Regions from separate parts of the Paraburkholderia sp. CHISQ3 genome, predicted to be linked through region 1. Evidence: riboswitches for the same ligand, from Rfam matches in the RefSeq annotation. Region 1 holds a riboswitch; the other holds the start of a gene.
What was found. Region 1 has a riboswitch for cobalamin ahead of cobG (precorrin-3B synthase). Riboswitches for the same ligand answer to the same signal wherever they lie in the genome.
Positions count from the first base shown of each region.

Region 2: linked by a shared signal. The riboswitch ahead of M0D65_RS11225 (TonB-dependent receptor) and the one ahead of cobG (precorrin-3B synthase) in region 1 are both predicted to bind cobalamin.

Region 1 covers NZ_JALPRG010000018.1:84,138-89,351, reverse strand. The annotation lists gene M0D65_RS31660 (precorrin-2 C(20)-methyltransferase) at 1-538, opposite strand, end outside; gene M0D65_RS31655 (precorrin-8X methylmutase) at 539-1,165, opposite strand; gene cobG (precorrin-3B synthase) at 1,158-2,573, opposite strand; cobalamin riboswitch at 2,662-2,839, opposite strand; gene cbiE (precorrin-6y C5,15-methyltransferase (decarboxylating) subunit CbiE) at 2,924-4,183, shown strand; gene M0D65_RS31640 (cobalt-precorrin-6A reductase) at 4,180-4,920, shown strand; gene cobM (precorrin-4 C(11)-methyltransferase) at 5,013-5,214, shown strand, end outside.
Region 2 covers NZ_JALPRG010000004.1:291,769-296,982, forward strand. The annotation lists gene M0D65_RS11220 (fatty acid--CoA ligase) at 1-1,372, opposite strand, end outside; cobalamin riboswitch at 1,617-1,821, shown strand; gene M0D65_RS11225 (TonB-dependent receptor) at 1,910-3,904, shown strand; gene M0D65_RS11230 (MFS transporter) at 4,313-5,214, opposite strand, start outside.

The DNA.
Region 1 (5,214 bases):
CAGCCGCGTCCGCATCCGCGAGTCGTCGCCGCAACTCGTGTTCGGGCAACACACCGGACAGCACTGCCAGCGACTGGTTGCGATAGACGAGCGGCGCGCCGAGCACCGCCGCGCCGCCGAGCATCGAGCAGACGCCGGGCACGACTTCGGTATCGAAGCGCGCGGCGAGCCGGTCGTGCAGATACATATACGAGCCATAAAAGAACGGATCGCCTTCGCAGATCACCGCCACGTCGCGCCCCGACTGCAGATGCGCGGCGATCACACCGGCCGCCGTGTCGTAGAAGTCCGCAATGATCGCTTCGTACGACAGTGGCGGCTCGAGCGCTTCGGTCGTGACCGGATAGACGAGCGGCAGATGCAGTTGCGTGTCGTCGAGATGCGCTTCGACGATTCCGTATGCGTTGCCTTTCTTGCCCTTGGCAACGAAGTACGCGACCACCGGTGCGGCCTTCAGCAGACGCAGTGCTTTCAGCGTCAATAGTTCGGGGTCGCCGGGACCGACGCCGATGCCGAAGAGACGTCCTGACTGCGCCATTTATTCGTCCTCCGAGGCGAGCGCGTTGACCGCGGCAGCGGCCATCGCGCTGCCGCCACGGCGACCCGCGACGATCACCCATGGCACATCGTTGCCGCGCGCGGCGAGTGCCGCCTTCGATTCGGCGGCGCCGACAAAGCCGACTGGAAAGCCGAGAATCAGCGCGGGCCGCGGAGCACCAGCGTCGAGCATATCGAGCAGGTGAAACAGCGCGGTCGGCGCGTTGCCGATCACGACGATGCTGCCTGCCAGATGCGGTCGCCACAATTCGAGTGCGGCCGCCGAACGGGTATTGCCGAGTTGTCGCGCCAGTTCAGGCACCGCAGGTTCGCCCAACGTGCAAAGCACGGGGTTACGCGCGGGCAACCGTGCGCGCGTAATGCCTTCTGCAACCATGCGTGCATCGCAGAGTATCGGGGCGCCGGCGGCGAGCGCCGTACGTCCGGCGTGACCCGCGCTCGCCGAGAAACGCAGGTCGTCGACGATGTCGGTCATCCCGCATGCGTGGATCACACGCACGGTGAGTTTTTCGAGGTCCGCGGGGATGTGCGACAGGTTGGCTTCCGCACGGATCGTCGCGAACGACTGACGGTAGATCTGTTGACCGTCGCGAAGGTAGTCATGCATCGGGTGGGTTCCGGGCTGGGCGGTTCAGTTGCGCGGCGGCTTGTTCGATAGTCAGGTGGCGCGCGATGCGCACACCGAAGCGGCCTTCACTGAACGTGTCCGTGAGCTGGTAAAGGTCGTAGCGACCGGCTGCGACTGCGAGCAGCGTATGCGGCGCGCAGTGGGCGGCCGCGCAGGAGCGCGTGCAACCGGTGAAATGAACGGCAGTATCGTGGGTTAGTAGGGCAGCGAGTCGTTGAGCATCCGCTTTGGTATCGGCGGCGCTCTTCGCACAACCGGTCGAACCGGCGCACGCGACGATTGCCGCATACGGATGCGCTGGATCGCACGCGAAGCCAAGCGCATGCAGGCCCGATAACGCGGCTTCGACAGAGTTCGCAGTGAGATTCGGTAGCAGTACGCTTTGCCACGGCGTCACGCGCAGCGAGCCGTCGCCATGTCGCGCGGACAGTGCGCCGAGTTCGCGCAGTGTCGCGGCATCGATCCGTCCGGCGAGCGGCTGACCGCCCGCGTACCATCGTTGTGGATCGAGTTGCGGGTGTGCGCCGAGCCGCAGCATTGGATCGACAGGCGCGCGGTGCCACGCGTCGATCTGCGCGCCGCGTTGCAGGGCGATGCCGGCACGATCGGCGGAACGTTGCAGCAACACGTGTGCATCGTGGGCGACGAGCAGGTCGCGCATGCGCGTGTCGTCGGCGCCGGCGAGATCGATAAAGGTGTGCAGCAACGCATCGAGCAACGCCGGCACGTCCGCTTGCGCAACCGCAGCGAGCGCGCTGCCTGCTTCGAGCGACGGGCATCCTGCGAAACCGATCGCGAAGCGCGGCTCGTCGTAATCGGCTGGCATCACAGCGAGCCAGATGTCGTGCGGATGATCGATCGCCATCAGCTGTTCGCCGCCGTCGAGCAGCAGCGCGAATTTCGGCGACAGCGCCGCGAAACGCGGCTCGCTTTGCAGCAGCGCGAGAATCTGCGCGGCCAGCGTGCGGGTGTCGCAAAGCGCCTGCGGATCGTGGCCGGCGAGCGGGCTGATCATCAGATTGCGGATGCCGTCGATTGCCTCGATGGTGTGCGGGGTGTCGGCCGGCATCTGCGGCCCGAGGCCCGCTTGCAGAAGCCGTGCGGTCAGTGTGGCTTCGTGTCCCGCTCGCACGCCGCGAAGCTGCAGATTCGCGCGATTGGTCAACTCGATCACACCCGACGCATGCAGCGTTGCGGCCTCGGCGATGGCCGCTGCTTCGTGCGCGTGCAGCACGCCGCCGGGCAATCTGATCCGGCACAGCCCGCCATCGCGCGCGGCGACGATGCGCGTGAGCGCCGGACACGCCGACGCGCGGCGGTGTGCCGACGACGCAGGCGACGCGCCAGACGAAGCGATAGATAAAGCAGCGGACGGAACGTGGTTCAAGCGATTACCGGGTTGGCGTCGCGCGACGGCCCGGTTTGTACCTCAAGGAGGCAAACGCGGCATCGGTACACCCCGCCCGATGATGGCTGGCGCGAACAGTCTGGCCGGCAGGTCTCCTGGCTAGCAGGTCGTCGTCCGCACCGGCCTTCCCGGTTAAACCAGTGGCGTGTGGAGCGCGGACTCGCTGCATACAGTTGCGGGGGCAGCCACAGTGTCGCTGTGTTCCCTGTTCGGCCCCGAAGGGCACCGGCGAGGCTGTATTATGCCTTCTTTCCATAGCGCCACGATGGGCAGTCCTTATGCGGCGTGCCATGGCGAGCAAGCGAGAGAACGACGATGAGGATGGCGGGATGCCTGCGTGGTTGACGGTGGTGGGCATCGGTGAAGAGGGTTTCGCCGGTCTGGGGCGCGCGGCGCGGCGCGCGCTGCTCGATGCTTCGGTGGTGGTGGGCGGCGAGCGCCATCTCGCGATGTTGCCCGCGCGTTTGCGCGCACGTCGCGAGTCCTGGCCGCGACCCTTCGATCTCGCGCCGTTGCTTGCACATCGCCATACGCCGGTATGCGTGCTGGCAAGCGGCGATCCGATGCTGTTCGGTGTCGGCGCGACGCTCGCACGCGAGCTTCCCGCCGACGAACTGCGTGTGCTGCCCGCACCGTCTTCGCTGTCGCTGGCCGCGGCGCGGGTCGGCTGGCCGTTGCAGGATGTGACGGTGCTGTCGCTGGTCGGCCGGCCGCTTGCCGCGGTGCATGCGCATCTGCACGACGGCGCGCGTCTGCTGGTGCTGAGCAGCGACGGCGCATCCCCGGCGGCGCTTGCGGCGCTACTCGACGCACGCGGTTTCGGTGCCACGCGGATGATCGTGCTCGAACGGCTGGGCGGTCCGCTCGAGCGCCGTATCGATGCACGAGCCGATGCCTGGCAGGCCGGCGAGGTCGCGGCGCTGAATCTCGTCGCACTCGAATGCCGCGCAAGCGTCGGTGCAACCACATGGCCGCTCACGCCAGGTCTGCCCGACGACGCCTATCTCAACGACGGTCAACTGACAAAGCGCGACATCCGTGCGCTGGCGCTTGCGCATCTTGCGCCCGTGCCTGGCGAACTGCTGTGGGATGTCGGTGCGGGCGCGGGTTCGATCGGGATCGAATGGATGCGCGCGCATCCATCGTGCCGCGCGATCGCCATCGAGGCCGATTCGCAGCGGCAAAATTTCATCGCGCACAATCGCAATGCGCTCGGCGTGCCTGGCCTTCAACTCGTCGCGGGTAGCGCGCCAGCCGCACTAGAGGGGCTGCCTGCGCCGGACGCGATTTTTATCGGCGGCGGGGTGACGACGGCGGGTGTGCTCGATGCGTGCTGGGCTCGCCTGCGGCCCGGTGGCCGGCTGGTCGCGAATGCAGTGACGGTGCAGGGCGAGGCGAGGCTCGTCGAGTGGCGCGACACGCATGGCGGCACGCTGACGCGTATCGCGCTCGCGCATGTGCAGCCGCTTGGCGGTTTCGATGCGTGGCGGCCGGCGTTGCCGGTCACGCTGCTCGATAGCCGCAAGCCGCTCGATGAACCACCCGCGTCGACTATCGCGGCGGTTGTCGGCACCGCGCCGCCTCGATGACACGCCTCCTGCTACTCGGCGGTACCGGCGACGCGCTGCGTATTGCGCGTGCGTTGCCTTCGACCGGCACATCCGATGGCCCGCACGTCTACAGCCTCGCCGGCCTCGGCAAGGTACCCGACGATCTCGCGTGTGCGGTGCGCACCGGCGGCTTCGGCGGCGCGGTCGGGCTTACGCGCTATCTGCTGGACGAACGGATCGGGCTGGTGGTCGATGCAACCCATCCGTACGCCTCGCAGATCAGCGCCAATGCAGCGGCAGCGAGCCGTTCGGCGAACCTGCCTTACTGGGCCCTGCGACGCGCGGCCTGGCAGCTGCGGGCCGGCGACGACTGGCGTTGGTGTGACGACTGGGACGGCATCGTGAGCCTGCTGGCGCCGTTTGCGCGCCCGCTCTTCACGCTGGGACGCGAACCGCTTGCCCATCTCGACGCGATCCCCGCGCATCAGCAGTGGACCATCCGCTGTCTCGACGCGCATCCGGGCAATGCCCGCGCCCGTGTGCTCGATGCGCGCGGACCGTTTTCGCACGAAGGCGAGCGCACATTGTTCGACAGACATGCATTCGACGTCGTAATCAGCAAGAATAGCGGGGGCAGTGCGACCTCGGCAAAACTCGACGTTGCACGCGAACGGAGCGTGCCGGTGATCATCCTGCGGCGCCCCACGTTGCCCGCGGCCGATCGCGAGTTCGACGATCCGGCCGACCTGCTGCACGCGCTGCGGAACGTACCCTGATACGACGTGCGTGCGACATCGAGCAGCGCTCGACGAGCGCTGCCTCATCGCGGCTTCCCATTCATTCATTCTTTCTGATCACGGAGTGTGGCATGACGGTGTTTTTTATCGGCGCAGGGCCGGGCGATCCCGAACTGATCACCGTAAAGGGGCAGCGTCTCGTGCGCACCTGCCCGGTGATTCTGTATGCAGGCTCGCTGGTGCCGTCTGCCGTGCTCGACGGGCACGCCGCGGAGCGCGTCGTGAACACCGCGGATCTCGATCTCGACACGATCGTCGCGCTGCTGGTCGAGG
Region 2 (5,214 bases), on a different contig from region 1:
CGATTTCAAGCGACGAAATCCATTCACCGCCCGACTTGATGACGTCCTTGATGCGATCGGTGATCTGGATGTTGCCGGTCGCGTCGATGTTCGCGATGTCCTGGGTATGCAGGTAACCGCCAGCCCAGAGTTGCGTGGAGGCATCGGGATTGTTCAGGTAGCCCTGCGTGAGCCACGGTGCACGCGCGACGATCTCGCCGTAGGCCTTGCCGTCGTGCGCAACGTCTTCCATGCTCTCGTTGACGATGCGCAGATCGACGAGCGGAACGGGAAAGCCGGTCTTGCAGCGCAGACGCACCTCTTCATCGCGATCGAGCGGGCCGGTGTGCGGCGGTAGTTGCGCGAGGCTCAAGACAGGACACGTCTCCGACATCCCGTAGCCGACGAAGATATCGATGCCGCGCTCGAGCGCCGCGCTCGCAAGACCATGCGGCAGCGCGCCGCCGCCGATGATCACCTTCCACTTGCTGAAGTCCGCGTGCTTCGCGGTATCGCACGAAAGCAGCATGTGCAGGATCGTGCCGACGCAGTGCGAAAACGTGACGCCTTCGTCGCGGATCAGTTGTACGAGACGCTCGGGTACGTAGCGGCCCGGATAGACCTGCTTCACGCCTAACACGGTGGCGATGTAGGGCATGCCCCAGGCGTGCACATGGAACATCGGCGTGAGCGGCATATAGACGTCGCCGCGATGAAAGCGCTGGCCCGACATCGGACTCGCGAGCGCCGCCATCAAGGTCAGCGTGTGCAGAACCAGCTGACGATGCGAGAAGTACACGCCCTTGGGCAGGCCCGTAGTACCGGTCGTATAGAACGTGGTGGCCCGGGTGTTCTCGTCGAAGTCGGGGAAGTCGTAGCTCGTGGCGCTCGTTGCGAGCATCGCTTCGTATTCGGTAGCGAACGCAATGGTGTGTGCGGTCGGTTCACTACCCGGCTCATCGATCCATACGAAGGTGCGGACCGTTTCGAGTTGATCCTTGATCGCTTCGACCACCGGCAGGAAATCGGTGTGAACGAACAGCACCTCGGCGCCGGCGTGATTGATCGTGTAGGCGATCTCGGCCTCCGACAGGCGCACGTTGACCGTCTGCAGCACGGCACCCATCATCGGGACCGCGAAGTACGCCTCCAGATAGCGGTGGCTGTCCCAGTCCATCACCGCCACCGTGCTGCCGTGCCGCACGCCGAGCCCGTCGAGACCATTGGCGAGCCGCGCAATGCGTTCCTTCAGCGTGGTGTAGGTCATCCGCAGCTTGCCGCGGTAGACGATTTCCTGGTCCGGTGCCTGAACGAACGACGTATGCAGCAACTGCTTGATCAGCAGCGGATAGGCGTACGGGGAAGGCGTGATGTCTTGCACGGCGTCCTGCATCTAAATCTCCTTGAGTCGAGAAATCGATCGGGCTGACACAGGCTGTGGGTACGTATCGCGTGCGGTGGCATCCCGGTTGATGCCATCATCGATTTGATCAGGGGGACGGACTATCCCCCGAACAGGGGAGCGTTATGGGGGTAGGCGCGCCGCGGAGATTGCGGCGCAGACGGGGCCGTTGCAAAAGCGCGTCGCACGAGCCCCGCGTTTGCCCGAAAAGATTGACTGCGCCGCGCGGGAATCGTTACGCTCTCGCCTCGATGGTTCCCGTGATAGGGATAAAAGGGAACGCAGTAGTCGCGTCGATGGATCGACGCTTCGAGTCTGCGGCTGCCCCCGCAACTGTAAGCGGCGAGTCCGTGCCACTCATGGCCACTGGGAAACCGGGAAGGTCGGCACCGGGCGGCGACCCGTGAGCCAGGAGACCTGCCATCAACCGAGGTCCTGCAGCCGCGCCGGGCGGGGTGTCCCGAAGCGCGAGCACCGCGTGATGCGAGTGCGTGTTGCAAGGACGGCTCCGACCTCTGGATCTGTCACATGGCTAGCATCATTAGAAAAACCGCTTTCTTTCAGAAAGCTTTCTCGCGTCGCGTTGCGGGAGTTGCGGGAATTTCCGCCGCCCTCGCCCTTTCGTTCGGTGCATCGATCGCACAGGCGGCTGACGATTCGACGTCGCCACCAGCGCCGCAATCTTCCTCCGACACCACGACCACACTGCCGAACATCGTCGTCACCGGCGATACGCAGCATCTACCGCAATCGTTCGATCAACGGTATGCGACGACGCACGTTCTGACGCGTCAGGATCTCGACCGGCTCTCGCCCGCCGATCCCAGCATCACGCAGGCGCTCGCTACGCTTCCCGGTGTTACCGTTGCGCAGAACGGCGGGCCGGGCGCGACGGCGTCTGTCAGCATTCGCGGTTCGTCGGGTGCGCAGGTTGCCGTGTTTATCGACGGTATCCGCGTGGGCTCCGCGACCACGGGCACAGCGGAATGGGCCGATCTGCCGGCTTCAGCCTTTGAGCGTGTCGAAGTGATTTCAGGTCCCGCGGCGGCTTCGTTCGGCGCCAACGCGGTGGGCGGTGTCGTGCAGCTGTTCACACGCCACTCGGCGAATCAGCCCAACCAGACCACGATCTCCACCGGTGGCGGTTCGAACAAGACGTTTGATACGCAGATTCGTACGTCCGGCAGTATCCCCTCGACCGGCCCACTTGCTGCGCTTGCCGGGCTCACATATTCGCTCGGATTGCACGACTACAACACGGCCGGGATCGATACGACCCAGCCTTACGCATACGGTCACGAAGCAGGCCGCAATCCGTACCACGCGCAGGATATCGACGGCCGCCTCGGCTATGCGCACGGCGACTGGTCGATTTCCACGTTCGCGCTTTATCACCGGTCGGACCTCTCGTACGACAATGCGGGCGGCGATAACCGGCAACTCGATCACCAGTTGACGACGGGCGTCGCATTCCACTGGGACATCGCACCGGACACGCAGTTCGACCAGTCCGTCGGTTACGCGAACGACCGCCAGTTTTACTACACCACCAACAGCCCGGGTATTTCGAGCGACAAGATCGACTCGACGCGTCTCAGCACATCGACGTCGCTCACGCATCAGGAAAAGGGCTTCCGGTTGTTCGGCCTGCCGCTGTCGGGTGAGACGAAGCTTGCCTACGACTTCTCGCGCGAACAAGCCTTCCTGCCTGTCGATATCCCAACCGGCGTGCCGACGCGCAACGATTCCGCGGTGTCGCTCCATCAGTCGGCCACGCTCGGTGCGCTCACGCTGTTCCTCGCGGGACGCCATGAGATTGTCGAAGGCCAGTCGGTCAACACCGGCAATGTCGCCGTGTCGTATGCGATCACGCCCGTCTACACGGCGCGACTGTCATACGGCAACGCGTTCCGTCTGCCGACTTTCAACGATCTGTACTACCCGCAATTCGGCAACCCGAATCTCCGGCCCGAACGCAGCGATTCAGTCGAAGCAGCACTCGACGCGGCCACTTCGTTCGGCAATTTCTCGCTGGCGATTTACAACACCCGCGTGCATAACCTGATTGCGTATAACTCGGCGACCTTCGCGCCCGATAACATCGGCGAAGCGCGTATTCAGGGCATCGACCTCTCGTACAAAGGCACACTCGGCAAGTCCACACCCGTCAGTCTTGCTGTCGGCATCCTGAATCCGCAGGACATCACCGACCGCAGCTGGCTCAATCGTCGCCCGCGTCAAACGGTCAACCTGAGTGTCGATCACACCTGGGATGAGTTCCACCTGCATGCGCTCAGCACGGGCGTCTCTGTGCTGTATGGCGGGACGACGTTTGACGATCAGTTCAATGCGACTTATCTGCCGTCTTATACGCGGGTCGATTTGCGCGCGTCGTATCGGGTTAATTCGCATCTCACGGTGTCGGCGAATCTGTCGAATCTGTTCAACCGGCAGTATGTGACGGCGTATGGATATAACACGCTGGGGCGGACGGCGTTTGGGAAGGTTTCTTATACGTTTTAGGTGGGGGAAGTAAGGCCGGTCGTTGTGGTGTGCCGGTCGGTACTTACGCGTTTGCGGCGAGACGAAAAGCAGCCTCCGCCTGCACGATAACTATCGTGCACGCCCAGTAGGTAATCCGATTCATAGAGCCGCGCTTTGGGGTCGACTCGACCGGCGCGTTGAGCCCGCTCCAGCCTCCGGCGCATCAACTGACGTCCCCATCGGTCCGGGCTGGCGTCACTGAATGCGCCAAACGTCTCCTGTCCCTGAGGCGGATATTGCCGCCCCGCAAACCAGCCGAGCCGCGGGTCGAGATTGAAAGAAGGAGCGCATCTGCACTGGAAGTTGTGCCGATTGTGAGCGACACCGCCGCTCGACAGAACGCGGCCGACGTTGGAAAGGTTTAGCAATAACGAACTGGTTCAGCGGCTACGCATCTCGAAGCACTGCTCGTGCACTTGCGGCGATGATGGTCAGCAGGACAACCAGCCCGAGAAGTGCAGAGGCAAGTGAAGTGTAGCGTGCAAGGGCTCCTATTAGCGCGGGACCCACAAAGACTCCGCAGTACCCGATCGTCGTCATCGCAGCGACGGCGGTACTTGTTGGCATGATCTTCTGCTTTCCGACCGATGAAAAAAGAACCGGCGCGATATTGGAGCAACCGGCTCCCACAAGTGCGTAGCCGAATAGATCCACGACCCAGGACGTCGCGAACGAGACAACGAGGAACCCCGTAGCCGCACATAAGCTGCCGGCAACGACGACACGCGTTTTTCCAAGGCGATTGACGACGCGATCACCGGTAAGACGCCCCATGGTCATCAGTGCCGCAAATGCGGCGTACCCATACCCCGCATAAGCATGAGACATCCCTCTTTCTGACGTGAGGAACACACCGCTCCAGTCGAGCACCGCGCTCTCGGTCAGAAAAACGATGAAAGTGAAGACGCTCAGAATCAGCACGATTCCGTGAGGGATAGCAAAGACGCTTGCCTGGCCGGCTTGCGGCTCTGCAATCAAGGCGGGGTACGCGTAGAACAGGGCAACCACCATAAGCGCGGCCGCGAAAGCTGTCGATCCTCCGTGCGATAAACCCACGGTGAGGAGCAGGCTGCCCCCCGCAGCGCCGACGATACCGCCGATACTATAAAACGCGTGAAAACCCGACATGATTGAACGTCCGAAATTTCGCTCGACTTCGATCGCCTGGATATTCATCGCCACGTCAACCACTCCCGCAGCCATACCGAAGAACGTCAGAGCGAAAATTGCAGATAGCACGTCATGTACGAACGCGAGAGCAGGAAGCGTAGCGCAAAGGAGCACGGTGG